DNA from 2 places in the Halalkalibacter sp. HAAS-P013 genome. Region 1 is predicted to be linked to the other one. Evidence: predicted binding sites of a transcription regulator. Region 1 holds the regulator's gene; the other holds the start of a gene.
The links. The regulator NrdR, encoded in region 1, represses ribonucleotide reductase genes. The targets are predictions, from matches to a motif close to AACACNATATATNGTGTT.
Positions count from the first base shown of each region.

Region 2: AC1FXP_RS17080 (vitamin B12-dependent ribonucleotide reductase) is a predicted target of NrdR. The motif match lies at 4,179-4,196, and genes of this name have one in related genera.

Region 1 covers NZ_JBWQTU010000005.1:137,553-152,946, forward strand. The annotation lists gene hflC (protease modulator HflC) at 1-631, shown strand, start outside; gene polA (DNA polymerase I) at 741-3,365, shown strand; gene mutM (DNA-formamidopyrimidine glycosylase) at 3,380-4,204, shown strand; gene ytaF (sporulation membrane protein YtaF) at 4,269-4,904, shown strand; gene coaE (dephospho-CoA kinase) at 4,981-5,574, shown strand; gene AC1FXP_RS09025 (glyceraldehyde-3-phosphate dehydrogenase) at 5,776-6,810, shown strand; gene nrdR (transcriptional regulator NrdR) at 7,375-7,833, shown strand; gene AC1FXP_RS09035 (replication initiation and membrane attachment family protein) at 7,906-9,360, shown strand; gene dnaI (primosomal protein DnaI) at 9,364-10,290, shown strand; gene mqnC (cyclic dehypoxanthinyl futalosine synthase) at 10,386-11,498, shown strand; gene ytxC (putative sporulation protein YtxC) at 11,796-12,656, shown strand; T-box leader at 12,754-12,998, shown strand; gene thrS (threonine--tRNA ligase) at 13,055-14,986, shown strand.
Region 2 covers NZ_JBWQTU010000013.1:6,440-21,833, reverse strand. The annotation lists gene mntR (transcriptional regulator MntR) at 1-130, opposite strand, end outside; gene splB (spore photoproduct lyase) at 287-1,312, opposite strand; gene AC1FXP_RS17080 (vitamin B12-dependent ribonucleotide reductase) at 1,467-4,022, opposite strand; gene dat (D-amino-acid transaminase) at 4,484-5,323, shown strand; gene AC1FXP_RS17070 (lipoate--protein ligase family protein) at 5,373-6,206, opposite strand; gene AC1FXP_RS17065 (rhodanese-like domain-containing protein) at 6,354-6,728, shown strand; gene gcvPB (aminomethyl-transferring glycine dehydrogenase subunit GcvPB) at 6,951-8,414, opposite strand; gene gcvPA (aminomethyl-transferring glycine dehydrogenase subunit GcvPA) at 8,411-9,754, opposite strand; gene gcvT (glycine cleavage system aminomethyltransferase GcvT) at 9,769-10,863, opposite strand; glycine riboswitch at 11,019-11,124, opposite strand; gene AC1FXP_RS17045 (DEAD/DEAH box helicase) at 11,355-13,040, shown strand; gene AC1FXP_RS17040 (YqhG family protein) at 13,018-13,812, shown strand; gene AC1FXP_RS17035 (DUF2759 domain-containing protein) at 13,957-14,145, opposite strand; gene AC1FXP_RS17030 (MBL fold metallo-hydrolase) at 14,368-15,003, shown strand.

The sequences.
Region 1 (15,394 bases):
AGTACTAGCCGATCATTATGCAGTATGGAGAATTGAAAATCCACAGCTAATGATCTCAAATACGGTCACACAGGAACGTGCGGAAGCCATTATGGGTGAGTTAATCTTCTCAGCGATTCGAGCAGAATTAGGACAATTAGAGTTTGATGAGATTATTAATGAAGAAGAAACGTCCCAACGAGGGAGTTTTAATGAACTTGTACGTGATCGTGTCAATGAAGCACTTGAGCGGAATCAATACGGGATTAAATTAACAGACGTTCGAATGAAACGAACAGATCTTCCAGAAGAGAATGAAGAAGCTGTATATAGCCGGATGATTTCTGAGCGTCATGCGACTGCACAAGAATATTTATCACAAGGGGATGCAGAAGCGAACCGGATTCAATCGAACACAGACCGAGAAGTAACAGAAATTCTTGCAACTGCCAATGCCGATGCAAATGAAATTGTCGGGGAAGGGGAAGCAGAGGCTGCAAGTATCTACAATGAATCATTTGGCCGGGACACAGAGTTTTATCAGTTGTATCGTACGCTTGAGTCGTATGAGAAAACAATTGGTGATGAAACAGTCATTGTCTTGCCGTCTAACTCTCCTTATGCTCGTATTTTGATGGGCTTTACAGAGTAATTGTTCAAGAGAGTACCAAAAAGTCAAAACCGGACTTTTTGGTACTCTCTTTTTTCGTGTGCTACAATAACTATATGAAAAAACTGGTTTTTAAGAGAGGGGCATTTAGTTGAAAAAGCTCGTATTAATAGATGGAAATAGCATTGCTTATCGTGCTTTTTTTGCACTGCCATTATTGAATAATGATAAAGGTGTATTTACGAATGCAGTGTATGGTTTTACAACGATGTTATTAAAGATTATTGAAGAAGAAAAACCGACGCATATGCTAGTGGCGTTTGATGCTGGCAAAACAACGTTTCGCCATAAAACATTTGATGAATACAAAGGCGGGCGTCAAAAAACGCCGCCGGAGTTATCGGAACAGTTTCATCTCGTCAGGGAAATGCTTGATGCTTTTAACATTTCTCGTTATGAAGTTGAAAACTATGAAGCTGATGATATCATCGGTACGCTTGCTAAAGATGCATCAAACAAAGACTTTGAAGTGAAGGTATATTCTGGAGATAAGGATTTGCTTCAGCTCGTCTCTGATAAAGTGACGGTTGTGTTAACAAAGAAGGGGATTACTAATGTTGAAGCATATGATGAAGCCCTTATCGCTGAGAAGTATGGGATTAGTCCGAAGCAAATTATCGACATGAAAGGACTTATGGGAGATAGTTCTGATAATATCCCTGGTGTTCCAGGTGTCGGTGAAAAAACGGCATTAAAGCTGTTAAAAGAATTCGGTTCAGTTGAAAAGGTACTTGATTCGATCGATCAAATCTCTGGAAAGAAAATGAAAGAAAAACTAGAAGAGAATCGTGAGCAAGCGTTAATGAGTAAAGAGCTTGCTACCATTTTTGTAGATGTTCCTTTTGAAACACAATTAGATGACCTTAGTTTTGGTGAGTATGATAAGCAAAATGTAGTCAAATTAATGAAGGAACTAGAGTTTACATCGCTTGTGTCGAAATTTGATACAGACGGTGCTGTGGAAGAAGAATTGGAAGATATTACATATGAAGTGTTAGATGAGGTAACTGAAGAGTACTTGACAGAAGAAGCAGCTCTTGTTGTTGAAGTGTTAAGTGAAAACTATCATCAAGCAACTATTGAAGGATTTGCATTTGTTAATGAAAAAGGTCGCTTTTTTATAAATACAGAACAAGCTTTAAATTCTCAAGCGTTTGTTGATTGGTTAAAAGATGATACGACAAAGATTACAGTATTTGATGCAAAACGAGCCGTCGTTGCTCTAGGTTGGAAAGGGGTACTTTTAAACGGGGTAACGTTTGATTTACAAATGGCTTCTTATTTATTAGATCCGTCATTGTCGTCACATGAAATAAGCGATGTAGCTAAGCGCAAAGCAAAAGGACAAGTACAGGAAGATGAAGTGGTGTATGGTAAAGGAGCGAAACAAAAAGTTCCAGACCAAGCACAGCTCGCCGAACATTTAGTTCGAAAAGCCGATGCGCTGTATCAACTCCAACCTATCTTGGAACAAGAGTTAATAGAAAATGAGCAAGAAAAGTTGTTCAGAGAGCTTGAAACGCCACTTTCGATTATTTTAGGACACATGGAAACAACGGGGGTGAAAGTAGATAAGGAACAACTTGAGCAGATGGGGGAAGATTTAAATCGACGCTTGAGAGAATTGGAAGAGAAGATTCATGAGCTTGCCGGTAGTTCTTTTAATATCAATTCCCCTAAACAATTAGGAGAAGTGTTGTTTGAAAAGTTAGGTCTTCCTCCAATTAAGAAAACAAAAACTGGATACTCAACTTCTGCAGATGTATTGGAAAAATTAGCTGAGGATCATGAAATCGTTGAACATATTTTGCACTACAGGCAGTTAGGGAAATTGAATTCAACATATATTGAAGGTTTATTAAAAGTAACAAAGGCTGAAACGAATAAAATTCATACTCGCTATAACCAAGCCTTAACACAGACTGGGCGTTTAAGTTCTACTGATCCGAACTTACAAAATATCCCGATTCGATTGGAAGAAGGTCGTAAAATTCGAAAGGCTTTTATCCCATCAGAGACGGGTTGGAAAATACTAGCAGCCGATTATTCGCAAATTGAATTACGGGTACTAGCCCATATTTCTGGCGATGAAAAGTTAATAGAAGCCTTTTTGTCTGACATGGATATCCATATGAAAACGGCGATGGATGTGTTCCATGTAAGCGAGGACCAAGTTACGGCGAATATGCGTAGAAGTGCCAAAGCAGTTAACTTTGGGATCGTGTACGGTATAAGTGATTTTGGCTTATCACAAAGTCTTGGGATTACGAGAAAAGAGGCCGGGCAATTTATTGACCGTTATTTAGCGAGTTATCCAAAAGTAAAAGAATATATGGATAACACGATTGAAGAAGCTCGGGAAAAAGGGTATGTGTCTACCTTATTGCAACGTAGACGCTACTTAGCTGACATTACAAGTCGCAATTTTAATAAACGGAGTTTCGCTGAGCGAACGGCGATGAATACACCAATTCAAGGAACAGCTGCTGATATTATAAAAAGGGCAATGGTCGATATGGCAGAGCGCCTTGAAGCAGAAAATTTACAAAGTCGTATGCTGTTACAAGTTCATGATGAACTGATTTTTGAAGTCCCTCAGAATGAGATGGAAATCATGATGAAGCTAGTACCAGAAGTAATGGAGGAAACGGTTAACTTAGATGTTCCTCTTAAGGCTGATGTCTCTTATGGTGAAACCTGGTATGATGCGAAATAAGGAGAGGACATAGTATGCCTGAATTACCTGAGGTGGAAACAGTAAGTCGAACCTTACGTCAATTGGTCATTGGAAAAACCATTGCCGCTGTTGATGTATTGTGGGCCAATATAATAAAAAAACCCGATGATGTGGAACAATTTAAACTTCACTTAATAGGGCAGACGATTCATGAGGTTAATCGGCGCGGGAAATTCCTGTTATTTGTACTAGATGATCTAACGATGGTTTCACATCTTCGGATGGAGGGGCGTTATGGTCTTTTTCAAAAAGAAGAAGAGCTTACGCCACATACCCACGTGATTTTTTCTTTCACAGATGGTACTCAGTTGCGCTATCAAGATGTACGTAAATTTGGAACAATGCATATTTTTGAAAAAGGAACGGAAGAGAAAACAATGCCGTTATCTCAGTTAGGAGTAGAGCCTTTTTCTTCGAAATTCACCGTAGATCTGATGGAACGCTCCTTTAAGAACACGACGAGGAATATTAAAGTCGTCTTATTAGACCAGAAAACAGTCGTTGGTCTGGGAAATATCTATGTCGATGAAGCTTTGTTTAAAGCGGGAATTCATCCTGAACGTAAGGCTTCTTCTCTTTCAAATACTGAACTAACACGTTTGCATGATGCCATTATTACGACGTTACAAGAAGCTGTTGATTTAGGAGGTAGTTCGATAAAATCGTATGTAAATGGACAAGGTGAGATGGGAATGTTTCAACAACAACTTACTGTCTATGGACGTAAAGGTGAACCATGTGTGCAATGTGGGGCAGAGATAACGAAGAATGTTGTTGGTGGTAGGGGTACGCACTTCTGCATAAACTGTCAAAAATAAAGTACCATTGGATAGGCTCTTGCCATATACTATCGTATGTTTTAAATGGAAGGGGCTTATCAATATGGTTGAGATTCTCTCCTTATTAGCTATTGCTCTGGCTGTAAGTCTTGACAGCTTTGGAGTTGGTTTAACATATGGACTCCGGAAAATGAAGTTGCCTTGGAAGTCACTCCTTTTTATCGCGGGTTGTTCAGCAACCTCCATTTTGATCGCCATGTTTTTTGGGACAGTGATACAGACTTATTTGTCCCCCCGCGTTGCTGAATCGATCGGTGGAGCTATTCTCATTTTGATTGGTGCTTGGGCATTGTACCAAGTATACAGACCCGCTACAAATACGGTGAAGACAAAAGGTGACGAAGTAATACTTAATTTCGAAATAAAAGTATTAGGTGTAGTCATCCGTATTTTACGTAAGCCAATGGTAGCAGACTTCGACAATTCGGGGACCATTACAGGAAGAGAGGCATTGCTGCTTGGGATTGCTCTTTCTCTAGATGCATTTGGTGCCGGAATAGGAGCTGCTTTAATTGGTTTTTCACCAGTTTGGATGGCAATTGCTGTAGCAACAATGAGTGCTTTATTTGTTACATTGGGTATGAAAAGCGGCAATCGTTTTGCTGACTCTGTCTGGATGAAAAAATTCTCATTTATCCCTGGTCTTTTACTTATTTTAATTGGGGTATTCAGCCTATAGGAGTTTAATATCAACTGATACGTTCGCTCTAAAATGTATCTTTTTGGAGCGAACGAGTATGAAGGAGAGTTGGCGAATGTTAATAGGGTTAACTGGGGGGATTGCTAGCGGGAAGTCAACTGTAAGTGCGATCATACAGTCAAAAGGCATCCCTGTCATTGACGCAGATCAAATTTCGCGTGAAGTTGTAGAGCCTGGAACGGAGGCTCTACAATTAATTAGCGAGCATTTTGGACAAAGTGTTATAAATGAAGACGGTACGTTGGCTAGAAAGAAGCTGGGGGAAATTATATTTGAGCATCCAGAAGAACGGAAAATATTGAATCAAATTGTTCATCCAGCTGTAAGGAATCGTATGAATGAATTAAAGGAGAGGTATGTTGAAGAAGGTGAAAAAACCATTGTATTCGATATCCCACTTTTATTTGAAAGCGACTTGTTTCATTTAGTGGATAAAGTATTGCTTGTCTATGTTGATGAAGAGACTCAGCTTAAGAGGCTGATGGAACGAGATATGGCTGGAGAAAAGGGTGCTAAACTTAGGATTGCTTCACAAATGCCATTACAAAAAAAGCGAGAACGAGCAGATGCTATCATTGATAATTCCTTTACTGTGGAAGAAACAAGACGGCAATTAGAGAAGATTTTAGACGAATGGACAGTGTCATGAATAAGGCTGTCACAAAGGTTAAAGAAGGGCACATCAAAAGGAAAATCACCCTTTTTCAGTGCCCTCAAAGAATGGACCTTTGTGACAGCCTTTTTTTATTTTTTATTATTTTAATAATGTCCCTTTATGTTTTAATATGTTATACTAATTGTAAGAAAAATAGCGTTGAGTATAACCTTATTATAAGGAGGAGTTATTCTAATGAAGAAGAAAGTGGCGATAAATGGTTTTGGTCGTATAGGGAGAATGGTATTTAGAAAGGCAATGAATGAGAAAAAAGTAGAGGTTGTAGCGATAAATGCTAGTTACCCTGCGGAAACGTTAGCTCATTTAATAAAGTATGACACGATTCATGGTAAATATAACTTATCAGTAGAAGCAAAAGAAAATGCATTAGTAGTAGATGGAAAAGAGATAAGACTTCTGCAATCGCGTGATCCAAGAGATCTTCCTTGGGCAAAGCTAGGAGTTGATATTGTTATTGAGGCAACAGGGAAGTTTAAAACACAAGAAACAGCTGGTTATCATTTAGAAGCAGGAGCGAAAAAAGTGTTAATTACAGCCCCAGGAAAAGATGAAGATATCACCATCGTAATGGGTGTAAATGAACGTGATTACATCAATGAAGAACACCATATTATTTCTAATGCATCATGTACGACAAATTGCTTGGCTCCGGTTGCCAAAGTTCTTGATGAAGAGTTTGGAATTGAAAGCGGGCTTATGACAACAGTTCATGCTTATACAAATGACCAGAAGAATATCGACAACCCGCATAAAGATTTAAGAAGGGCTAGAGCGTGCGGGCAATCAATTATTCCAACATCGACAGGAGCAGCAAAAGCACTCGCTAAGGTTCTTCCTCAATTAGAAGGAAAATTAAATGGAATGGCGTTACGTGTGCCTACACCAAACGTTTCACTTGTCGATTTAGTCGTAAATGTAAAGAGGGATGTAACAGTTGAGGAAGTAAATCATGCACTTGAAACCGCTTCTAAAAACTCATTAAAAGGAATTTTAGGATTTACAAATGATCCACTTGTTTCTGTAGACTTTAATGGGGATGAGCAATCATCTATTATTGATGGATTATCAACAATGGTTATGAATGACAGACAAATAAAAGTCCTTGCTTGGTATGATAATGAGTGGGGATATTCATGCCGCGTCGTTGATTTAATGAATCTTGTTGCACAAAAATTAAATGAAACAAGTCAAATTCACTCAGCTTCGTAAATATTAGCTAAAGAGGTACCTTGAGAGGGGGTTCTAACCTGATTAAGGTATCTTTTTTGTGCTTTTTTACTTGAAGATAAATGATAGCAGGATGTTTTGCTCACTCCTTTTATCCAAATGGAATGGAATAGTGTTTATCTTTTGTGATACCAAAAAAAATTGTTGTTCATCACAGTTTGATTGCTGATGTTCAAGGGGAGCAAAAGAAAGTGGATCTTTAATTCTTTCCTAAATATAGGGAATCATAAATTTTTACATGAACTGTTGCATTTAAATTGGAAAAAAAGTATGCTGTTTTTCTGTGAACTGCAATTACAGCATAAAGAGGTTGACTCAAAAATGAAGCTTTCTAATCCTTGGTTCTTAACTGTTATGTTAACTAACTAGGTTTAGATGTTAACTAGAGTCAACCTCTTTTTAGTATTTTACTTTCGTATCTGTCTTTGTGTTATGATATACCTATGTAATAAGAGTTCTTGTCAGATTTCTACTTTTTCTATATCATAAAATAAAGATACTTTAACTCAAACGACTGAGTACGATACGGAAAGTGGAGATGATTAAATGCTATGTCCTGCTTGTCATCACAATGGAACTCGGGTACTGGATTCAAGGCCAAGTCATGAAGGACGGTCCATTCGTCGTCGAAGAGAATGTGAGGAATGTAGTCATCGGTTTACGACGTTTGAAATGGTCGAGGAAATTCCGCTGATTGTCGTAAAAAAAGATGGAACACGACAAGAGTTTTCCCGAGAGAAGATTTTAAGGGGATTAATACGAGCTTGTGAAAAGCGACCTGTTTCATTGGATACTCTTGAAAAAATTGTTAATGGTGTAGAAAGAGAACTTAGAGGCTTTGGGAAAAATGAAGTAAACAGTCATGACGTAGGTGAACTTGTCATGGAAAGACTCGCAGATATTGATGATGTTGCCTATGTTCGATTTGCTTCGGTTTACCGTCAATTTAAGGATATTAATGTATTTATAAAGGAACTAACAGAGTTAATGAATAAGAGTGAATAATAGAGCTTAAGCGTAATCGCTACAAGCTCTTTTTACGTGAGGAGCTCTTTGTATGTTTTTGGGGGTGAGAGAATGACATGGCATTGGAAAGAATTATTGCCAGTTGATCGATTTTCTGTGCGGACAAGCAATTTTATAACAGAGATGGACAAACTTACACTAACATTGCTATATCAACCACTAACCGGTGCTTTAGCTCATAGCCTATACTTGACATTGCTATCACAATTAGAGAAGGATCAGTATCGGAGCAATGAGTTGACGCACAGACAATTGATGATGTTATTAGGTGTCTCACTCGAAGTTATATACGAAGAACGAAAGAAGCTTGAAGGAATTGGCCTATTAAAAACCTATAAGCGTAAGGATGAGGATGGCGGGGCAACGTATTTATATGAGTTACAGCCTCCTATGACGCCGAAACAATTTTTTGAAAATGATGTGTTAAGCGTCTATCTCTTTAATCGGCTTGGTAAATCGCATTATCGTACGCTTCGGGATCGTTTTACATTAGATAAGATTGACCACGATCAATATACGGAAATGACCTATGCGTTTGATGAAGTATTTGTCTCATTGCATCACTCTGAAATGGTCTCAAATCTTCAATCTGAGACTGGCAATGCTTTGAAAATGGAAAAAGGTAAAGAACTCCTCTCTATAAATGATCAAAACGAAATGATTTTCACTCAATTTGACTTTGATTTACTGGAAAAAAGTTTATCGACTTTTCTTGTGCCAGAAGAGATTTTAACTAGTGAAGTGAGAAAAACGATTAGTAGGCTAGCCTTCGTTTATAAAATTGAACCGCTTGAAATGAGTAGTATCGTACAGCAAGCCCTTCTTCATGATGAGAAATTAGACTTGCTTGAGCTAAGGAAAAAGGCACAAGAATGGTACAAAGTTGAACATGGCAATGAACCACCGGGAATAGGCATGCAAAAGCAGCCGATGAATCAACAAACGATGGCAGGGAAAGAGCCACAGACAGAAGAAGAACGAGCCATAAAGTTTTATGAAACGACATCTCCATTGGAACTCCTTGAAATTCGTTCCGACGGTGGGAAAGTAGCAGCTGCTGATGTGAAAATTATTGAATCGTTAATTCTGGACCACCAGTTGCTCCCTGGAGTAGCTAATGTTCTACTGGATTTCATGTTATATAGTCACGATATGAAGTTGTCTAAAGCACTAATTGATAAAGTAGCTGGTCATTGGTCTAGAAAGAAAGTTAAAAATGTAAAAGAAGCCATGCAACTTGCCTTATTAGAGCAACGAAAAGCAAATGAGGCGAGTTCTCAGAAAATGACTCAGGCTCAAGCTAAGAACCGAAGCGGTCAACGAAAACAACCGAAAAAGCGAGATAAACTACCTAAATGGTTGGTTGCAGATAAAGAAAAGCAAGAACAATCGACCACGGAGTCAAAAGCAAATGAGAAACCCAATCGCAAAAATGAAGATGAACAGAGTTTTGAACAAATGCTAGAGAAATTAAGAAAAAGCCAAACACAGAAAGGAGGGAAATAAGGTATGGAATCTATTCAATCGGCTTTAAAACAATGGACGAAAGACAAGAACTTGGAACAAAGATTAGAGAATGCTAGGAAATCATTACTTGCTGATCCATTTGTGAAAAATGCGCTCGAGAAAATCCCGGCTACCGATGATGCTATCGACCAAGGCTTAATTAAGCTTTATGAGTTTAAAAATGAACGTTATAACTGTGAGAATTGTCCGGGTTTAGCAGCCTGTCCTAATATGATGCAAGGCTATCAACCAGAAATTATTTTTGCGCGTAAAGCGATCGATTTGGAGTATCATTCTTGTTCTTTAAAGAAACAAGCAGAAAGTGCAAAGAAACAACGTCAACTAATGAAATCACTTTATGTTCCAAAAGATATATTAACTGCGACATTCGATGAACTAGATCTTGATCGAGATCGAGCAGAGGCGAGCCGAAAAGCATTAGAGTTTGTTGTAAATGCAAGACCAGGTGAAGATGGACAAGGTCTTTATTTTTACGGACGTTTTGGTGTAGGAAAAACTCATCTTATGGGTGCTATAGCAAATGAACTTCGGGAAAGGGAAATTGAGTCATTTATTGTTTATACGCCAGACTTCTTTCGTGAAATGAAACAATCAATTGGAGATGGTACGTTCCAAGAGAAGCTAGATATGGTGAAAAGAGCTCAAGTACTTATTCTTGATGATATTGGAGCAGAAACAATCTCGGGATGGATTCGAGATGATGTGTTGGGGGCGATTTTGCAGCATCGAATGCTTGAAAATTTACCTACATTATTCACCTCGAATTATGACTACGATGAACTTGAGGAGCATTTAGCCTACTCTGAGCGTGGTGGAATTGAAGAATTAAAAGCAAAACGAATTATGGAAAGAGTCAAGCACTTTACGACATTTGTAAGGGTTGAAGGAGCGAATCGTCGTGCTAGATAATGAAGTTTCTTCCAATAGCTGCGTCTTCACTTTGCGCATGGATGTAACTATGGTAGGATAACAGTATCCTATATTGAGAGATTCGGAGGTACAACATGAGCATTGATGCTATATTAGAACGTGCCGTGAATGGTGAAAGATTGTCGATGGAAGATGTGGTTGCTCTTTATGAGAGTGATGAAGTCGAAAAAATGGGAGAGGCTGCCAATCAAATTATGTTGAAATGGCACCCAGAACCAGTGACAACTTTTGTAATTGGACGCAATGTTAATTATACAAATTTTTGTGATACGTATTGTCGTTTTTGTGCTTTTTATCGTGCTCCAGGGCATAAAGAAGGATATGTTCTTGAAGATGAAGAAATTTTCAAGAAGATACAAGAAACGCTAGATGTTGATGGGACAGAAATCCTCATGCAAGGTGGCACGAATCCTGATCTGACACTTAGTTATTATACTGACCTATTACGTGAGATTAAAAGACGTTATCCGACTATTTGGATGCATTCTTTTTCACCTGCAGAGATTTGGAAGATTGCTGAAGTATCAGATTTGTCGGTTGAGGATGTTTTACGTGAGTTACACGAAGCTGGGCTAGACAGTATGCCGGGCGGTGGGGCTGAAATCTTAACAGAGGAAACTCGTCTGCGTGTTAGTCGATTGAAGATTACGTCGGAGCAATGGATTGAGGCAATGAAAGCTTCAAAGCGTGTCGGTATGCACGGCTCAGCTACGATGGTTATTGGGTTTGGTGAATCGTTTGAAGAGCGTGCTTTACATCTTCAACGAATTCGCGATGCGCAAGATGAAACCGAATGTTTCACAGCCTTTATTTCGTGGTTATTCCAACCGGAGAATACAGGAATGTATAAAACGAAAAAGCTAACCTCGCGCGACTATTTAAAAAATGTTGCGATCTCAAGACTTTTTCTAGATAACATTCCAAACTTCCAATCATCTTGGGTAACGATGGGACCGGAGGTAGGAAAGTTGTCACTTCAATACGGTTGTAATGATTTTGGAAGTACAATGATGGAAGAAAATGTTGTTTCTGCAGCAGGGACGACTCATAAAGTAAATACAAATGAAATTCTTCGATTAATTCGCGAAGCTGGGAAAATTCCAGCCCAACGTGATACAAAATACAATGTTTTACGTGTGTTTGATGATAAGGAAACAGCAGCAAAAGATTTTATTATGCAAAACTAAAGAGAGAGGAGTAACAAAGGCCACTGAAAAAGGTGTGGTTTTTTACCTTTTTCAATGGCCTTGAGTAACATCTTTCTTTAGTTAGCATTGCTTATAAGGACCGACCATTGTGTCAGGTTCTTTTTTGTCGTTTAGATGAGCATCTTAAGTTATTCGTTTTAATACTCCTTCATATGAAAATGCAATTTCTAATCATGTTTTTCTAATCTCAACATAGGATGAAAGTAGAGCCTGTCTGAAGACGAAAAAGATGATGTTCACATAGAGGTGTTCGTTATATGTAAGGGGGAGTAAGCGTTGATAGCAATCCATTTTGAAGAAAGCTATGATTGCAAGCAGCTGTATAGTCAGCTGACAGCGTATATCCAAAAGTACGCTGAGTACGGCTTAGGTGGAGCTGTGAGAGCAGAAGGTGAAGATACGATTATTCTCAACTATGAACACAAACATATCGATTTTTATGATTCGTTCCATCCTCTGCTAGCTTCTGTGTTAACCGATTATGTCATTAGTACAAAGGAAGATGAGTGGCTATTAGATATCATTGAAACAATGTTCTACTTTCATGATGAGGAGGAACAGGAACAAATCCTCACAATTGCTCGATCGATTCTAGAAGGTGATCGCAACGATCTCCCACAGATGAAAACGTTTTTTAATCGAAGAGAGTTTATTTATCAAGCATTCTCTAATCATTTGGAAGAGGATACGACTTTTTATTATGAACCATTTCTTACATTTCGATTAAGAGAATATGGGGAAATCTTAATTGACTGTGTGGAGATGGCTATTGATGAGTATATGCTTGAGCAAGAATACCAAAATATGATTGAAGACTACCGGCAGTTCGTCCAATTCAAGCGTCCGAAGTTAGAGATGGTTTACATTGTTCATGATGAAACATTCACGTTCTATGATGAACATTTTCGTAGAATGACACGAGAAGAATTGCTGTTCCATCTTCAGGACGATCTAGTTTTTGAACAAGAGGTAGATATAGAAGATATGGTTATTAGTCCTTTAGTAAGCATGGTGCCAAGACTTGTTCATGTATTCTCAGATGATCCTGACCATGGAGTGATTTTATCAATTCAAGCAATTTTTCAGGAACGTATGAAGCTTTATCCGTTAAAAGCATATGATAAAGAATGGAGTTAACTTTTGAAAATAAAATAGAGCGGTTGCGCTATTTTTTGATTGCCACTTGATTTTCTAAACAAGGCTCCCTATAATACTACATATCACAGTCTAACATGTAAGAGTCTTGATGAGGACATGAGGCGTTGTATCGGTTTTCAGAGAGGGAAGCATTTGCTGAGAGCTTCCTAACTAGAATAACGTTCTTACCACCTCTGAACTGCGGCAGGGAAACACACAAGTGGAATATCTGGCGCCGGTAACAACCGTTATTTTGTATCTTGAGGAGATTGATTTTGTTTTCTTGTGAAAATAAGACGATCTCGAACAAGGGTGGAACCACGAACTACACTCGTCCCTTCTATATGGAGGGATGGGTGTTTTTTTATTTTATTTAGATTAAGAAGGAGTGGACAAGAATGGCCGATGTTAAGATTACGTTTCCAGATGGTGCAGTCAAGGAGTTTCCAAGTGGAACGACGACAGAAGATATTGCAGCGTCGATTAGTCCGGGGTTAAAAAAGAAGGCAATTGCCGGAAAATTGAATGATACATTACTTGATTTACGTATGCCAATTACGGAAGATGGGGAAATTGCCATTGTGACACCTGATTCTGAAGAGGCGCTTGAAATCGTTCGTCATAGTACAGCTCATGTAATGGCTCAAGCGATCAAACGTCTATACAAAAACGTGAAGTTAGGTGTAGGCCCTGTTATTGAAGGTGGCTTCTATTATGATATCGATTCAGAAGAGTCACTGACGCCTGAAGATCTTCCGAAGATTGAAAAGGAAATGAAGCGTATTATCTCAGAAAACCTTGAAGTGAAACGAATCGAAGTAACACGCGAAGAAGCAATTCAAAAATATAAAGAAATCGGTGATGAGTACAAATTAGAGCTTATTGAAGCGATTCCTGAAGGGGAAATGCTTACGATTTATGAGCAAGGTGAATTTTATGACCTTTGTCGTGGGGTACACATCCCATCAACAAATAAAATTAAAGAATTCAAGCTATTAAGCTTAGCTGGTGCTTACTGGCGTGGAGATAGCAAAAATAAAATGCTTCAACGTATTTATGGCACAGCATTTTTTAACAAAGAAGATTTAAAAGAACATCTTCGCTTACTTGAAGAAGCAAAAGAGCGTGATCATCGTAAGCTAGGCAAGGAGCTAGGAATCTTTGCGTTATCACAAAAAGTAGGACAAGGTTTACCGCTTTGGTTACCAAAAGGAGCAACTGTTCGTCGAATCATTGAACGTTACATCGTGGATAAAGAAGAACGACTTGGTTATCAGCACGTCTATACACCTATTTTAGGAAGCTCTGAACTGTACAAAACATCTGGACATTGGGACCATTATAAAGATGATATGTTCCCAGTTATGGAACGCGATAATGAAGAGTTTGTCTTGCGCCCGATGAACTGCCCTCATCATATGATGGTGTACAAGCAGGAGATGAGAAGTTATCGACAACTTCCGCTACGTATTGCTGAACTTGGTATGATGCATCGTTATGAAATGTCTGGTGCCGTTTCAGGACTTCAACGTGTTCGTGGAATGACGTTAAATGATGCACACATCTTCTGTCGTCCTGATCAAATTAAAGATGAATTTCTACGAGTTGTCCGACTCATTCAAGAAGTTTACAAAGACTTCGGTATTGAAAAGTATAAATTCCGTCTCTCTTATCGTGACCCTGAAGATACAGAAAAGTATTTTGATGATGATGAGATGTGGAATAAAGCACAAAGCATGCTAAAGGATGCGATGAATGAGCTTGAAGGAATTGAGTACTTTGAAGCAGAGGGAGAAGCGGCATTCTATGGTCCGAAGCTTGATGTTCAAGTGAAAACAGCACTTGGAAAAGAAGAAACGTTGTCAACGGTTCAGCTAGACTTCTTATTACCTGAACGTTTTGATTTAACTTATGTTGGAGAAGATGGACAACAACACCGTCCAGTCGTTGTTCACCGTGGAGTTGTATCAACAATGGAGCGCTTTGTTGCCTTCTTACTTGAAGAGTACAAAGGGGCATTTCCGACTTGGTTAGCTCCGATTCAAACGCAAATTATTCCTGTTTCAAATGATGTGCACCTTGAATACGCGAAGAAAGTACAAGAAGAGCTTCAAGCAGTAGGAGTTCGAGTGGAAATTGATGAGCGCGATGAAAAGCTTGGGTACAAGATCCGTGAAGCACAAATGCAAAAGATCCCATATATGCTTGTACTAGGCGATAAGGAAATGGAAGCAAAAGCTGTGAACATCCGTAAATACGGAGAACAAGATTCGGCATCTGTTGCTTTAGAAGAGTTTGTAGAGCAGATGAAGCTAGAGGCGAGGAAGTAATAAAGAGAATAAATAAAAGGGAAAATCGTCCTTTTATCTTTAAGAGTGTGAAGAAGTTTTGCAATGGCTCCGCGCGCCCTAAGCCTTTTGAGAAACCCAATCAAAAGGCTTAGAAGATAACGGCGGCTGCGCTCATCGCTTCGAGAATATTATAAAAGGGAAAATCGTCCTTTTATCTTTAAGAGTGTGAACAAGTTGGCGATGGCTCCGCTCACCGTGCGCCTTTTAGGAGAAGACCGCTCCTGAAAGGCTTAAAAGATTACGGTGGCTGCGCTCATCGCTTCGAGAATATTATAAAAGGGAAAATCGTCCTTTTATAATATTCTCTTGCATTCTTTTAATTCAGAAGGTAGAATGATTAAGTCGGCCACCAAAGAGTTGACGTGATTCGATGGTTATGGTATAGTC
Region 2 (15,394 bases), on a different contig from region 1:
GAACCATCTTTGTCACCGAAGACGGATGGACTTCTAATGCCTCTGCAATATCGGAGACTCGAGCATATCCTTTCTCCTCAATTAACATATATATTCGTTCTAAATAATCTTCCATACTAGGTGTTGGCATAAGGTCCCCTCCATTTTTTGTCAAACATAAAAATCGTCTGACATATACGGTGTACAATACAGCCCTGTATTATAAACCTATTCTATTTATATAAAAAGTGTGCAACACTCTTATTTTACAACAGAATGTAGGACGAGGACAATGAGTTAACAAAGTTTATGTGAAGTATTCCATTTTTGCTTCTGGGAAGAATTTATCAATATATGACTGTATCGTATCTTTTAAGTCTCCAGCTTGTTCATCTTTGTAGACGTACTTCCCACGACCGTATCTCCCCCACTTGTATTTTCTTTCTTCCTCATTCATTTCGAGTTTCGATTTCGGATACCGTTTTTGAATAATATTCTTTGCTGTCTTTGTAAAACGATGTTGAATCAATTCAAACGTTAAATCCTTTTTCGCATAAAGCGGCAAGATAGCTTCTAATCGCTCAAACAACTCGTAATAGCCTTCTTTCCAATTTTCATGCAAAATTAATGGGGCTACGATAAAGCCCAAAGGATAATCAGCTTTTGCTACTTTTCCAGCGGCTTCAATGCGCTCTAAAAACGATGAAGTCCCGGGCTCAAACTTTTTAATTACATGATCTGAGTTTACACTAAAGCGAAACCTCGTATTTCCATTGTGTTTCGCACCGAGTAAATGATCGACATGATGATACTTCGTTACAAATCGTAATCGCCCTAAATCGGTCTGTCCTATATGCTCAATCGTCTTCTTTAGGGAATGAGTTAAATGATCAATCCCTACAACATCAGATGTACATGCGGCTTCAAACCTGGTAATATCTGGTTCTCTTTCCTTTATATATTGATCAGCAGCATCAAATATCTCTTCTAAATTCACATACGTACGAATATAGGGTTTGTTTCCGAGAGTCGTTTGTAAGTAACAGTAATGGCAATGTCCCATGCACCCTGTTGCAAGCGGTAGTGCATATTCGGCTGAAGGCTTTGACGTATCAAATTTTAATGTCTTCCTTACACCGATAACAAGGGTGGATTTTGCATTTCTATATTGCTGTAGTTCATTTTCCCCTGGAATATTTCGAACCTGATTATGAGATGTTGTCTCCCTTATCTCTACACCCTTTTTTTCAAATTTTTCTTTCAACTCACGACCTAGCGGGTACTCAAGTGCCCCTGGTTCTATATAAACAAGTTGTGGTTCAAACGCCTTCATGTAATATGCACCTCTGTTTATTACTTTTTTAATAAGCATCTATAGAGTGTGCATATTAGGAGGATTCAGCCTTCCAGTTACTAGAAAAAGGGGCTATTCCAAAAGGTCTGATTTTGACCTTTTGGAATAGCCCCTGGCAATAAATTTGTTTATCTTAAAGACCACACTTTAACTGGGCACCACAACTTGTACAAGTGTTACAACCACCAAGATCTTCAACTTGTCCTTCACGACAAACTGGACACGTATTGCCAACTTCTGATCCGATTGTCACATTTGTTGATCTTACTTCAGAGATTGTGTCAATTAATACAACTTTTTTATTTGATTCTGATTTTGTCTCTTTTTCGTCATCAAAACGATTTTCTTCTGCTTTTAAAGATAGAACTTGCGCATCACGACTTCCATCAACATATACCGTTCCACCTTTAGCACCACCACGATACAAGCGCTCATAAACAGCTTGTACTTGTTCTACTGTATATCCACGCGGAGCATTAACCGTTTTTGATAATGAACTATCAACCCAGCGTTGAATGATACATTGAACATCAGCATGAGCTTCTGGTGGTAACTCCATTGTCGAGATAAACCATTCAGGTAATTGATTTTCATCAGCACCTGGATTTGCTTGTAAATACTCTTCCACGATGCCTGCTTTCACTTCGATAAACTTACCTAGACGGCCACTACGGAAGTAAGAGAATGAAAAGTAAGGCTCAAGCCCAGTTGATACTCCGACCATTGTTCCCGTACTACCTGTTGGCGCAACCGTAAGCAAATGCGAATTACGGATCCCATGCTCTAAAATCCCTTCACGAATATCCTCTGGCATGGATGTCATATAACCTGTATTAATAAATGCAGTACGAAGCTGCATTGTTTCTTCAACCGTATCACCTACTAAGAATGGGAAGCTTCCTTTTTCTTTAGCAAGTTCAATGCTTGTACGATAAGCTGAAGTCGCAATCGTCTCAAACACTCGATCAACAAGATCGTTCCCTTCTTCAGAGCCGTATACTGATTCACAATAAATAAGTAAATCATGAAGACCCATAACTCCTAAACCAACACGACGCTCACCTTTAGCTTGTTTTGTGTTTTGTTCTAAGAAGTATGGAGTTGCATCAATAACATTGTCTTGCATGCGGACACCGACTTCGACCGTTTTCTTTAACTTGTCAAAGTCCACTTCTTTTGTTTCTTTATTTGCCATTTCCGCTAAGTTAATCGCTGCTAAGTTACATACAGAATAGGGAGCTAAAGGTTGCTCTCCACATGGATTCGTCGCAACTACTTTTTGTCCATATGCCTTTGCATTTGTTTTATCATTCGCATTATCGATAAAGAAGATTCCTGGCTCTGCACTATAAGTTGCGCAAATATTTATAAGATTCCAAAGTTCCTTCGCTTTAATAATACGGTATGTTCTAACACCGTAACCTAATTCTTCCCATTCACGAACATCGCCGGCTTCATGCCATTTTTCGTTATAAGCAGACATTTCATCTTCATTGTAATTTTCTACATCTGGGAAACGAAGGGCGTATTCTTCATCCTTTTCAACAGCTTCCATAAATTCTTTCGTTAAACATACCGAAATATTAGCACCTGTTAAAAATTCAGCATTATTGACTGAGTATGTTCCGCCTATGCGTAACTTTTCTTCTGCATCCTCAATAACTTTCGGATCAAATCCACCAAGACCTGCAATCGTTTTATAATTAACGATTCCTTGGTACATTGACTCTTCAACCGCCGTTAAAGGTGTAAAAGAAAGCTTGTTCTTTACGAGCTTTTGAATATGCTCATCTTCTGTATTTTCCAACAAGAAACGCAAAATGCGCGGGTTTTGCATTTTAGAAATGATGAATTCTAAAATATCAGGATGCCAATCAGAAAGCATGATCATTTGAGCTCCACGTCTTGACCCACCTTGTTCGACAAGATGCGTTAGTTTTGCAATATCATCAAGCCATGAAACCGATCCAGATGACTTGCCATTCACTCCACGAGCTAGTGTATTGCGCGGGCGTAATGTTGAACCGTTCGTACCCACACCTCCACCACGACTCATAATTTCCATCACTTGCTTACGGTGTTCAGAAATTCCTTCGCGTGAATCTTGAACGTATGGCATGACATAACAGTTGAAGTACGTAACATCCGTTTCCGCTCCAGCACCATACAAAACACGACCTGCTGGAATGAAGTTCATGGAAACAAGCTGCTCATAAAATTGCTCGAACGCTTCTTGACGTTTTTCCAATGTAGTTTCAACTGATGCAAGTCCTGTCGCATTTCGCTTTGCAATTTGCTCATAATAAATTTCAAGAGGTTTCTCAATTGTATCGAGTGAACGAGATACGATCCCCGTTTCTGCTTCGTCACCTTCAAGAACTCCCCGGAACTCTTCATCAACGAGTACCTTTGCATGATTTTTTACGCAGTCAAGCTCCATCACAAATCCATATCCACGTGCAGGAAACTTAGGGTCATCTTTTACTGTTAAGACTACGAAATCCCCTTCTCTAAGTGTTTTCTTCTCTGTATCTTTAAACGTGTAACGGTCTAACATTACGAGTCTTGATACGCCTTTTTGAGTAATATGCATATCGCTTGTAATTGGATGCACTTGCGAAAATTGCTCAATATCCTCATTTAATCTTTCCGTATTTAGGCGCATAACATTTGACATCGTCATTGCCATTCGCGTCTCCTCCTCTTTCACATGGAAATCTATATTTTACTAGTATATCTAGTTAAACTTTAATTCTGTTGTGTTTGTCCATGTACGATATTCTTGGGTAAGCTTACCACAAGATTGCCACTAGATTCAATATATTGTGCTCAAATTTATTTTCTACACACCATATATTGTGCCTAAATCCATTTTTATTTATTTTGTCAACTTTGAAATGGGTAATAAAAAGAAGGATTTACGAGTTTACGAGAATGTTATCCGCTTTTTTTCGACATTTTGAACGAATTTGTCTCTTGCTATAACAAAGACTTTTTCAATGGCTTATTTCATCACTGTTCTACGCTAAATACAAAATGTTTGACAAAATTTTTAATAGATGGTTGGCTTAATTATGTTATTCTTGATGCATACATGTAGTTAATTTCCAATCAATATATTGAAATTATAAATAGTTGGAGGAATCAAAAATGGAATACATAATACAAAATGACAAACTTCTCCTTAAAAAAGATGCACTGATACATTTTGACGATCGTGGATATTATTTTGGTGATGGCATTTATGAAGTCGTAAAAGTATATGAAGATCAACCATTTGCTATGGATCTCCATTTAAATCGGCTTGTTCAAAGCTCTAGTAAATTAGACATCAAGCTGCCATACTCGAAAGAACAAATTACAGAATTCATCACAACGTTAATCGAAAAAAACTCACTGCAAAATGGCCTTGTTTATTTTCAAGTAACGCGTGGAGTTGAACCACGTAACCACTTGTATTCAAGAGAATCGACACCTGTGTTCACAGCATTTACTCAGCCTGTTCAAAACATTGAAGACTCACAGAGAAACGGCATCGATGTTTGGCTAACAGATGATATTCGTTGGCTACGCTGTGACATTAAAACGATTAATTTATTAGGAAATGTAATGGTTAAACGTGAAGCTGCCGATCATAACTGCCAAGAAGCGATTCTTCATCGGAACGGAACGATTACTGAAGGCTCATCTTCTAACCTTTTTCTTATTAAAGATAAAGTGTTATACACACATCCGGCAACCAACCTAATTTTAAATGGGATAACAAGACAATTAATCATTGAATTAGCTCAAAAACACAATTATCCGGTTGTAGAAGAAGCATTTCCTGTCGAAGTATTAGAGCATGCAGACGAAGCATTCATTTCTAGCTCTTCAGTAGAAATTACCCCAATCAAATCGGTCTATGGCCAATTAAGGACCTCCTTTCCTATTGGCCCTGTAACGAAAGACCTTCAAGCTAAATTCAAAGAGCTCCTGCCAAAAGCATAGTATGCAACAATAAAAGGACTTGTCTCATTTTAAGACAGGTCCTTTTGACTTATTTTCTAAAATTCCAATCATCTTGCTCGTATCGATCTCTTGCAATTTGCTTAACGATTTCTTCTTCCTCTTCCGATAACCTGTATGGCTCTAATTCAATGTTTAAACCCTTTTCAAATCCTCTCTTAAACGCAAACTTTGCTTCTTCCATCGTTAAAGGTTCGCTTCTTAACGCATTGATAGCGACCGCTTTATTTTTAAAATTCTTTTGCATTCGTTCACGTAACCGTTCACTCGAATAGTTAAATAAGTCAAAAAGCTTATCTTCATCGATATCTAAAATGATCGAACCATGCTGTAAGATGACACCTTTTTGCCTTGTTTGTGCACTTCCAGCCACTTTTCTGCCCTCTACAACAAGTTCATACCAAGACGGTGCATCAAAACAGACCGCAGACCGTGGGTTTTTGAGGGCGCTTTTCTCCTCATCCGTTCTCGGAATCGAGAAGTATGCATCAAGTCCAACATCTTTAAAGCCTTCCAAAATCCCTTCAGAAATGACACGATATGCTTCTGTTACCGTCTTTGGCATCTCTGGATGTTCCTCTGAAACGATTACACTATAAGTTAATTCCTTATCATGTAAGACTCCACGTCCACCTGTAGGTCTGCGAACAAACCCTAAGCCATACTCCCTAACTTTATCCATATTAATTTCTTTCTCCACCTTTTGGAAATATCCTATCGATAGAGTAGCAGGATTCCAACCATAAAAACGAATCGTAGGCGGAATCATTCCTTTACTATGCCAATCTAACAATGCCTCATCCAAGGCCATATTATAAGCAGGAGAACAATCTCCGGAATCTAAGTAACGCCATGTTTCCTTCATTTCACACCGCTTCTTTCCACTATGGTATCTATATCATTCTATCAAACGAGTTGTTTCTAGCCAAGTTATTTGAGTTATTGCGTATTTGCTTAGTGGCTATTATAATAAATATTGATGTAGTATGAAAAGGAGTGTAGACAACAACCTATGGAATTTTTATGGTTTATCCTACTTGGATTTGTAGTGTATCTCGTTTTTAAGCGCTTTTACAATCCAAAATATTTAAAAACATTAACACAAGAAGACTTCATTAAAGGCTATCGTAAAGCACAATTGATCGATGTTCGCGAACCACGTGAATATGAAGGTGGTCACATACTTGGAGCTAGAAACATCCCGATGTCCCAACTTCGTCAACGCATCAATGAAGTTCGTAATGATCAACCTGTTTATCTATACTGCCAGTCAGGTGCTCGTAGTAGACAAGCTGCTCAATTAATTAAGAAGAAGCGCGGCGTAGAAGATATCTCACACCTTAAAGGTGGATTTAAAAAGTGGTCAGGAAAAATTAAGAAAAAGTAAGTTTTAAAGGAGATGAAACCATGTTTGGTGCATCTCCTTTTCTAATGATTTTACTTTTCTCATTGGCAAGAGCACTGAAAAATACGCCATTCTAAGCATAACCCAAAGTTGTTTCCCCTGACCCTGACGGTACAAAAGCCTTCTATGAGTTCATAGAAGGCTTTTGTACGTGCCGAGCCATTACTCTTAAATTTAAGAATCTTTTAATGGCTTCGCATCGGCTTACGCTTTTTCATATTTTAAAATTGGCTTTCTTGCTGCAGTTGTTTCATCTAACCTTGAAATAACAGTTGTATGCGGTGCCTCTTGGACAATCTCTGGATTTTCTTCTGCTTCACGCGCAATTTGAATCATCGCATCAACGAATTCATCTAACGTCTCTTTTGATTCTGTTTCCGTTGGCTCAATCATCATACATTCCTCAACATTTATTGGGAAGTAGATCGTTGGCGGATGGTACCCAAAATCTAATAGACGTTTGGCAATATCCAATGTACGTACACCTAGTTTCTTTTGACGACGACCTGAAATAACAAATTCATGCTTACAATGTTGTGTGTAAGGGAGGTCAAAATAAGGCTCTAGTCTGCGCATCATATAGTTTGCATTTAATACGGCATATTCAGAAACTTTACGTAAGCCATCAGGCCCCATCGTACGGATATACGTGTATGCACGAACGTTAATACCATAGTTACCGTAATATGGCTTCACGCGGCCGATTGATTCTGGACGATTATAATCAAAATCAAACAAACCATCTTCACGCTTAACAATGATTGGTTTTGGCAAATAAGGAATTAAATCCTTCTTCACTCCTACTGGACCTGATCCTGGACCTCCACCACCGTGAGGACCTGTGAATGTTTTATGCAGGTTCAAGTGAACCACATCAAATCCCATATCTCCAGGTCTAGCGATTCCTAAGATGGCATTTGAATTAGCACCATCGTAATAAAGCTTCCCACCAGCTTCATGAATAATTTGAGCCATCTCTACAATGTCTGATTCAAACAAACCAAGCGTATTTGGATTGGTTAGCATGAGTGCTGCTGTATCCTCACCAACAACTTCACGTAAATGGTCTAAATCAACTAAGCCATTGTCATCCGTTCGTACCGTAACTGACGCAAAACCAGCGACTGTTGCTGAAGCAGGATTCGTTCCATGTGCAGAGTCAGGCACAATAACTTTTGTACGTTGAAAGTCCCCATTTGCTTCGTGGAAAGCACGGATCATCATGAGCCCAGTCCACTCACCATGAGCACCTGCTGCTGGTTGAAGTGTTACTTCATCCATCCCTGTAATTTCAGCTAATGATGTTTGAAGCTCATAAAGTAATTCCAGTGCACCTTGTACTTGTTCTACTGGTTGATATGGGTGAATATGAGCTAATCCTTCAAAACGTGCTACATCCTCGTTAATCTTTGGATTGTATTTCATCGTACATGAACCAAGTGGATAGAACCCTGAATCTACACCATGATTACGTTTTGATAGTGCCGTATAATGACGCATGATCTCAAGCTCTGAAACTTCTGGCAATTCAGGTTCTGATTCACGTAAAAACTCACTTGGAATTAACTCATTTATTGACTGTTCACAAATATCTAATGTTGGCAAGCTATGTCCAACTCGTCCAGGCTTGCTGCGTTCAAAAATTAATGGCTGATCTTTTGTTATCATAGTAATGCCCCCAATTCCTTGGCAAAAGTATCAATTTCTGCTTTAGTTCGTACTTCGGTCACAGCTACTAACATTTGTCCTTGTAGCGAGTTTTCATCACGTCCGAGGTCATACCCTCCAATAAATCCTTTGGAAAGTAACAGCTCATTTACTTTCGAAACTGGTCTCTTCACATTAATGACAAACTCATTAAATGTAGGTTGTTCCGAAACAATTTCTACTCCATGAGCCTTCAACTGCTTTTTCATATAAGCAGCTTTTTGTACATTTTGATACGCCATTTCCTTTACGCCCTTTTTGCCAATCGCACTCATTGCAACGGAAGCTGCTAAAGCATTTAGCGCTTGGTTCGAACAAATATTAGATGTAGCTTTCTCACGTCTAATATGCTGCTCACGTGCTTGCAACGTTAAAACAAATCCACGTTGACCATGTTCATCCGTTGTTTGCCCAACTAGGCGACCAGGGACTTTACGCATTAATTTCTTCGTTGTTGCAAAATAACCACAATGCGGACCGCCAAATTGTGTTGCAATTCCAAAAGGCTGCGCGTCTCCCACGACGATATCTGCTCCAAATTCACCAGGCGGTTTTAGCAATCCTAAAGCAAGTGGATTACTAGACACAACAAACATTGCTTTACTGCTATGCGTAACCTCTTCTAATTTAGCTAAAGGCTCAAGGTTGCCATAAAAATTCGGATGTTGAACAACAACACAAGCTGTGTCATCCCCGTATACTTCTTGTAACTGTTTCAAATCTGTCACACCATTAGCAGTATCAATTTCAATCACATTTAAACGCTGCCCAGTTGCATTAGTTTGCAGGACTGCACGAGCTTCCGGATGAACAGCTTTAGAAACCAGAATCGTCTTCTTTTTCGTCTGTCCTGCACTTAGCATCGCTGCTTCTGCTAAAGCCGTTGGGCCATCATACATGGACGAGTTCGCTAAATCCATTCCTGTAAGCTCACAAATCATCGTTTGAAACTCAAAGATCGCTTGAAGCTCTCCTTGTGAGATTTCTGGTTGGTATGGCGTGTAAGCCGTATAAAATTCAGAACGAGAAATGACGTGATCGACGATTGATGGGATGTAATGTTCATATACGCCCGCCCCTAGGAAAGAAGGGGTTTGTTTAAGTGACACATTTTTCGCAGCTAACTCTCGAAAATATGAGATGAGCTCTGGCTCTTTCAAAGCTTCTTTGACATTCATTTCTCCTTTAAAGCGAATGTCACTTGGAATATCAGAAAACAATTCCTCAATTGACTGTACGCCGATTGTTTCAAGCATTTCTTTTTGATCTGCATCTGTCATCGGTAAATAACGGTGATTCATGTATGTTCCTCCTCTTACTTTTTATAAAATGGCGTTGATACGACTTGTGCTTTAAGACGTTTTTTACGAACTTGAACTTCTACTTCTGTTCCAAGTGCAGTAACACCTATATCTAGAACGGCAAGGCCGACATTTTTCTTTAATGTAGGAGATTGAGTTCCTGTCGTGACAAACCCTATTAATTTATCACCGACAAATACTTCATAACCTGTACGAGGGATGCCTTTATCAATCATTTCAAGGCCGACAAGCTTTCTTTTCAGCCCTTCTTCTTTCTGTTTCTTCAATGCTTCTTTCCCAATAAAGTCTGCTTCTTTATTTACTTTTACGGCAAAACCAATTCCCGCCTCAAGTGGAGAAATTTCCTTTGTTAATTCTTGACCGTAAAGAGGCAATCTTGCTTCAAAGCGTAATGTATCACGTGCTCCTAGTCCACAAGGAACAAGGCCATCCTCTTTACCTGCTTCAAGCAAGCTCTTCCATAGCTTAGCAGCTTGGTCTGCTGCACAGTAAAGCTCAAATCCATCTTCACCTGTGTAACCAGTTCTCGAAACGAGTGCATTGACACCATCTACATTTACTTGGTCAACAAACCGGAAAAACCGAATGGAAGATAGATCAAAAGAAGTTCTTTTTTGCAAAATTTGTTCTGCTAGAGGTCCTTGAATCGCTAATTGCGCGATATCACTAGAAACATTTATCGCTGTTACACCCTCAATGATATGTTGCTGCATCCACTCAACGTCTTTTTCAATGTTTGAGGCATTAATTACGAGTAAATAATCGTCTTCTGCCTTTCTGTAAATAAGCAAGTCATCAACCGTCCCACCATCTTCGTAACACATAGCTGTATATTGTGCCTGCCCATCTACAAGTTTGGATACATCATTGGTCATTAATTTTTGTAAATAATCAAGTGCTCGTGGACCTTTAACTTCTACTTCACCCATATGTGAAACATCAAATAGTCCTGCCTTTGTACGGACTGCTTCATGCTCTTCTTTAATGCTTAAAAATTGAACGGGCAGATCCCATCCCCCAAAATCAATCGTTTTTGCTCCACCTTCTTTATACAGGTGAAATAGTGGTGTTCTCTTTAAATCAGCCATGATCAAACCTCCTCAAGTTAATTCATAAAATGCAAAAAGACAGAGTTATACACTATTTTGTGTATAACTCTGTCCTGTAACCAGAAAGTTTCCTATATTCATGATTGAATATAGTGTCTTCGTAGGTGGCTTATCATAAGCACTCTCCAGAGCTGCGTCAAATAAGAGTCTTTTTGCCTGAGAGATTCGCATCGATAACACATTATCTAATACTTGCTCCTTCGGCGTTGCATCATTCGCAAGCTCTCCCCTTATCCTCATCCGCAACTTATTTAATTGTTTTCACACTTACTCATGAAATTCTTATGATTGGTACATACTACATGTATAAACCTTTTAAATTTTAGGCAATATGTGTAATTCGGATTTATATTAATATCCTACCAAGTTGGATAGGTTTTCGCAACTGTTTATTTACTAAATCAGATTATTTTATAGATTTTTTATAATTTCATTCGGATATAGCAGTTTGATTGAAAGGGTGATTGAAAATGAAGATTGATATACATTTTGATCAGAATTGGAACGACACCTTCAAGCAAAGGTTAGATCAAGATGGTCCTTGGTCTAATTGGGAACTATTTAAACTAGCGTATGAAGCAGAACAACACCAAATCATACCAGAGTTTCATGGTTTGCAAGCCCCTAAGCACCTCCCTCAGTTAAAGCCATTTCCACATCAAATTGAAGTGGCCAATACGGTTATTGAGCAAATGAATGGCAAAGCAATACTAGCTGATGAAGTAGGGCTTGGAAAAACAATCGAGGCTGGACTAATCTTAAAAGAGTATATGATTCGTGGGTTAGTAAAAAAAGTATTAATTCTCGTTCCAGCTTCTCTTGTTTCCCAATGGGCGATTGAATTAAATACAAAGTTTCATATTCCAGCTATTGCTCAACGAAAATCATATGTATGGGAGCAATGTGATGTTGTCGTGGCTTCAATTGATACAGCTAAAAGGCAACCACATCATGATATCGTCTTAGACCAGCCATATGATTTAGTCATTATTGACGAAGCTCATAAACTTAAAAATCCTAAAACAAAAAATTATGAGTTCATTAAAAAGTTGAAGAAGAAATTCTGTTTGTTATTAACCGCAACACCAGTCCAAAACAAGCTAGAGGAAATCTTTAATTTGGTTTCATTGCTTAAACCAGGTCATCTAGGAGATATCTCTTCATTTGAAAAAGAATATCGTTCGAATAAGAGATCACCTAAAAATGAAGAAAAGCTAAGAGAGTTAGTAAACAAAGTAATGGTGCGCAATCGTCGTGAGGAAACTGGCATTGAATGGACGAAACGAATTGTTGAAACGGTTCAGATTGATTTTAGTGAATCAGAACGCGCTTTTTATGAAGAGATTGAGAAGTTAAATGGTGATTCAAGTCATTTTGGCTTGCTGACTTTAAAAAGGGAATTATGCAGCAGCAGAGAGGCTGCTTTTATGACATTAAAAAATATGGTTGAACGAGCCCATGCCGAAGGACGCAAGCTTCCTGGCGCAGAGCGCTTATTAAACAAAATTGGGGAGGTAGAAGGGCATGCAAAAGCCGAGAAAGCACTAGAGATCATCAAAAAAATCAATGATAAAGTTATTATTTTCACTGAATACCGTGCAACACAGTTATATTTACAATGGTTTTTAAAACAAAATGGCATCTCTTCGGTACCATTTAGAGGAGGATTTAAAAGAGGAAAAAAAGACTGGATGCGTCAGCTCTTTCAAAATCATGCCCAAGTATTAATTGCAACTGAAGCGGGCGGCGAAGGAATTAACTTGCAATTTTGCAGTCATATCATTAACTATGATTTGCCATGGAATCCAATGCGTATTGAACAACGAATTGGGCGTATTCATCGACTTGGCCAACAAGAAGATGTGAAAATTTACAACTTTGCTGTTAATGACACCGTCGAGCAGCACATTCTTAAATTGCTTTATGAGAAGATTCACCTATTTGAAGCCGTTATCGGTGAGCTCGATGATATATTAACGAAAATTGATCTCCCTTCAGTTGAAGAACATGTGCAAGATATTTTATTGCAATCAGATTCTGAAGGAGAAATGCGTATTAAGTTTGATCATCTTGCTGCCATTATGAATGATGCAGCAGAAGAAGCTGCGAATTCTAGTAAGGAGGATCAGATCGATGCAACAGCCTCAAGTTCATGATTTCTTAGAGCGTTACTTCCAAGCGAATGATAGCCCAATCATTGAAAATACATCAAATTATTTAAAGGTTCAGTTATCCATTGAATTAGATAAATTATTAATGAACAGGCCCTTTTACTGGCATTATCTTGAAAAAACAGGTGGCGAGCCTAACCCGATGCAGGTGACGTTTATCACAGATCAGACCAATGCCCCCGATGATTTACGTGGAGAACAGATTCACTTTGGGTCACCAAGACTTCGGCAATTATTTGGATCGACACGTGAATTAGGGGGCTACATTCGTCTCTATGAGGACATTCAAGCATCTGGGAGAAAGTCCATTCCTCTGCAACCATGGTTGTGTTTGAATATGAAAATTTCATTTCAATGTGACCGCAAAAAAGATGTATTGTTATCTTTAGGATTAAATCTCATACATGGTCAAATTGTTCAACAATTTTACGATAAGCTGCAAGAAAAAGAACTATCTCCCAACATTCCAGATTTTTGCTTTAAATTATCCCCTCTTATTACTGTTCATAGTGGGTTAATTCGATTGCAGAAAATGGTTCAGACCTATGCGGAAAATGAAGACAAAACGTGGGCAGAAGAAGCTGTAACTAGATGGGAAACGGATTTGTCACTTCTTGAGCAGTTTTATGAAGATTATGATGATAAACCCGAAAGCTATGAAGTTGAGAAACAAGCCTTAAAAGAACAATATGAGCCAAAAATTCATGTGTCCATTATTAATGGCGGAATGTTCTATTTAGAGCAACAGGTTTTTTAAGAGTCTTTTATACGAAACCTAAGGTGTTAGTTCTAGTTTTCATTCATCGTGGTGTTTGCTAAAACATGGGAGGTTTGAACACGCTCTTTAACAGAAAAAAGGCAACTACTCCAAAGGTAGCTGCCTTTTTCTCGTGGATTATTCTTAGTGAGCCGTAGGCGCTCCACCACCTGTTGTAATGATTGAAATAATCGTTGCCACTGCAAACCAACCAAATACAACAAATGAAATTCCAGCAAATCCTACTGCAAAGAAGTTCTTTCTGCGAAGTTCACGAACAATCGCAACTGCACATAAAATCGCCGTAACTAACATGATGATAGAAAAGATCATACTGTCTTCCCCTCCTTATGTAAAACTAAGAACCCAGCTTAACTAGTCCTATTATAATGCCATTTGAGAACATTGTCAGCCTAAAATTTGACGAAGCTAGTACAGTTTCCTCAATATTTATATTGGGCATTTTTCATTTATTTTACTCTCTTTTTCTTTATTTGTCGAGTCGCTTCTCGTAATGTATGATAGGAATAGCTTAAATAACTTGGAGGGATTTATATGAAATGGACACAACTACCACTTGGCCCATTACAAACAAACGCTTATGTTTTACAAAACGATGCTAACGAAGCCGTTATCATTGATCCTGGTGGGGACGGACAAGCTTTTATTCAATGGCTAACATCACAAAACTTAAAACCAATTGCCGTCTTGTTAACACATGCTCACTTTGACCATATTGGTGCAGTCGATGATGTTCGGAATGAATTCAATTGTCCCGTTTATTTACACAAAAATGAGCAAGGTTGGTTAGCCGACCCAAATAAAAACGGCTCAGCACGTTTTATGGGGAATCAAGCGATTACAGTGAAGCCCGCTGACCATATTATTGAAAAGGAAGATAGTATTACGATTGGTTCGTTCTCTTTTACCGTGTATGAAACTCCTGGTCATTCACCAGGTAGTGTTTCTTTCTACCTTAAGCACGAAGGGGTTGTTTTCTCAGGTGATGCATTATTTGCCCAAAGTATCGGGAGAACCGACTTGCCGGGTGGAGATCATCAATTGTTGTTAACTAGCATACATAAGAAGCTTCTTGAGTTACCAGAAGAAACCGTTGTTGCTTGCGGCCATGGACCTACTACTACAATAGGAAATGAAATGGATGGCAATCCATTTTTGTCAGGGTTTTAAGTAATAAAGGGGATCCAAAAAGGTATGAATCTTTCCCTTTTTGGATCCCCCCGAAGCAATGTGCGGAGTCGCTACATCTCTTCAAAGCCTTGAGAGGATTGATTACACACTCACGGCGAGTAGCGAACGGAGCCATTGCCATCTCTTTTCCTTGCTTTTTAGACACACTTTATATGTAGAAAAGGACCTCCACAATTAGTGAAAGCCCTATGGGGAGTAAATCGTATTGATGTAAGCAACCTTGAGGGGAGGGGGACTCCCTATCAAAGATCACCAATTAGTATTATTGTATAAAATACTTTAACACTGTGTCAATAGTACTAACTTTCAAAAAAGAAACCGTCCTCTAAATAAGGAAACGGTTTCTCTTCTGTACATATGTACAACATTA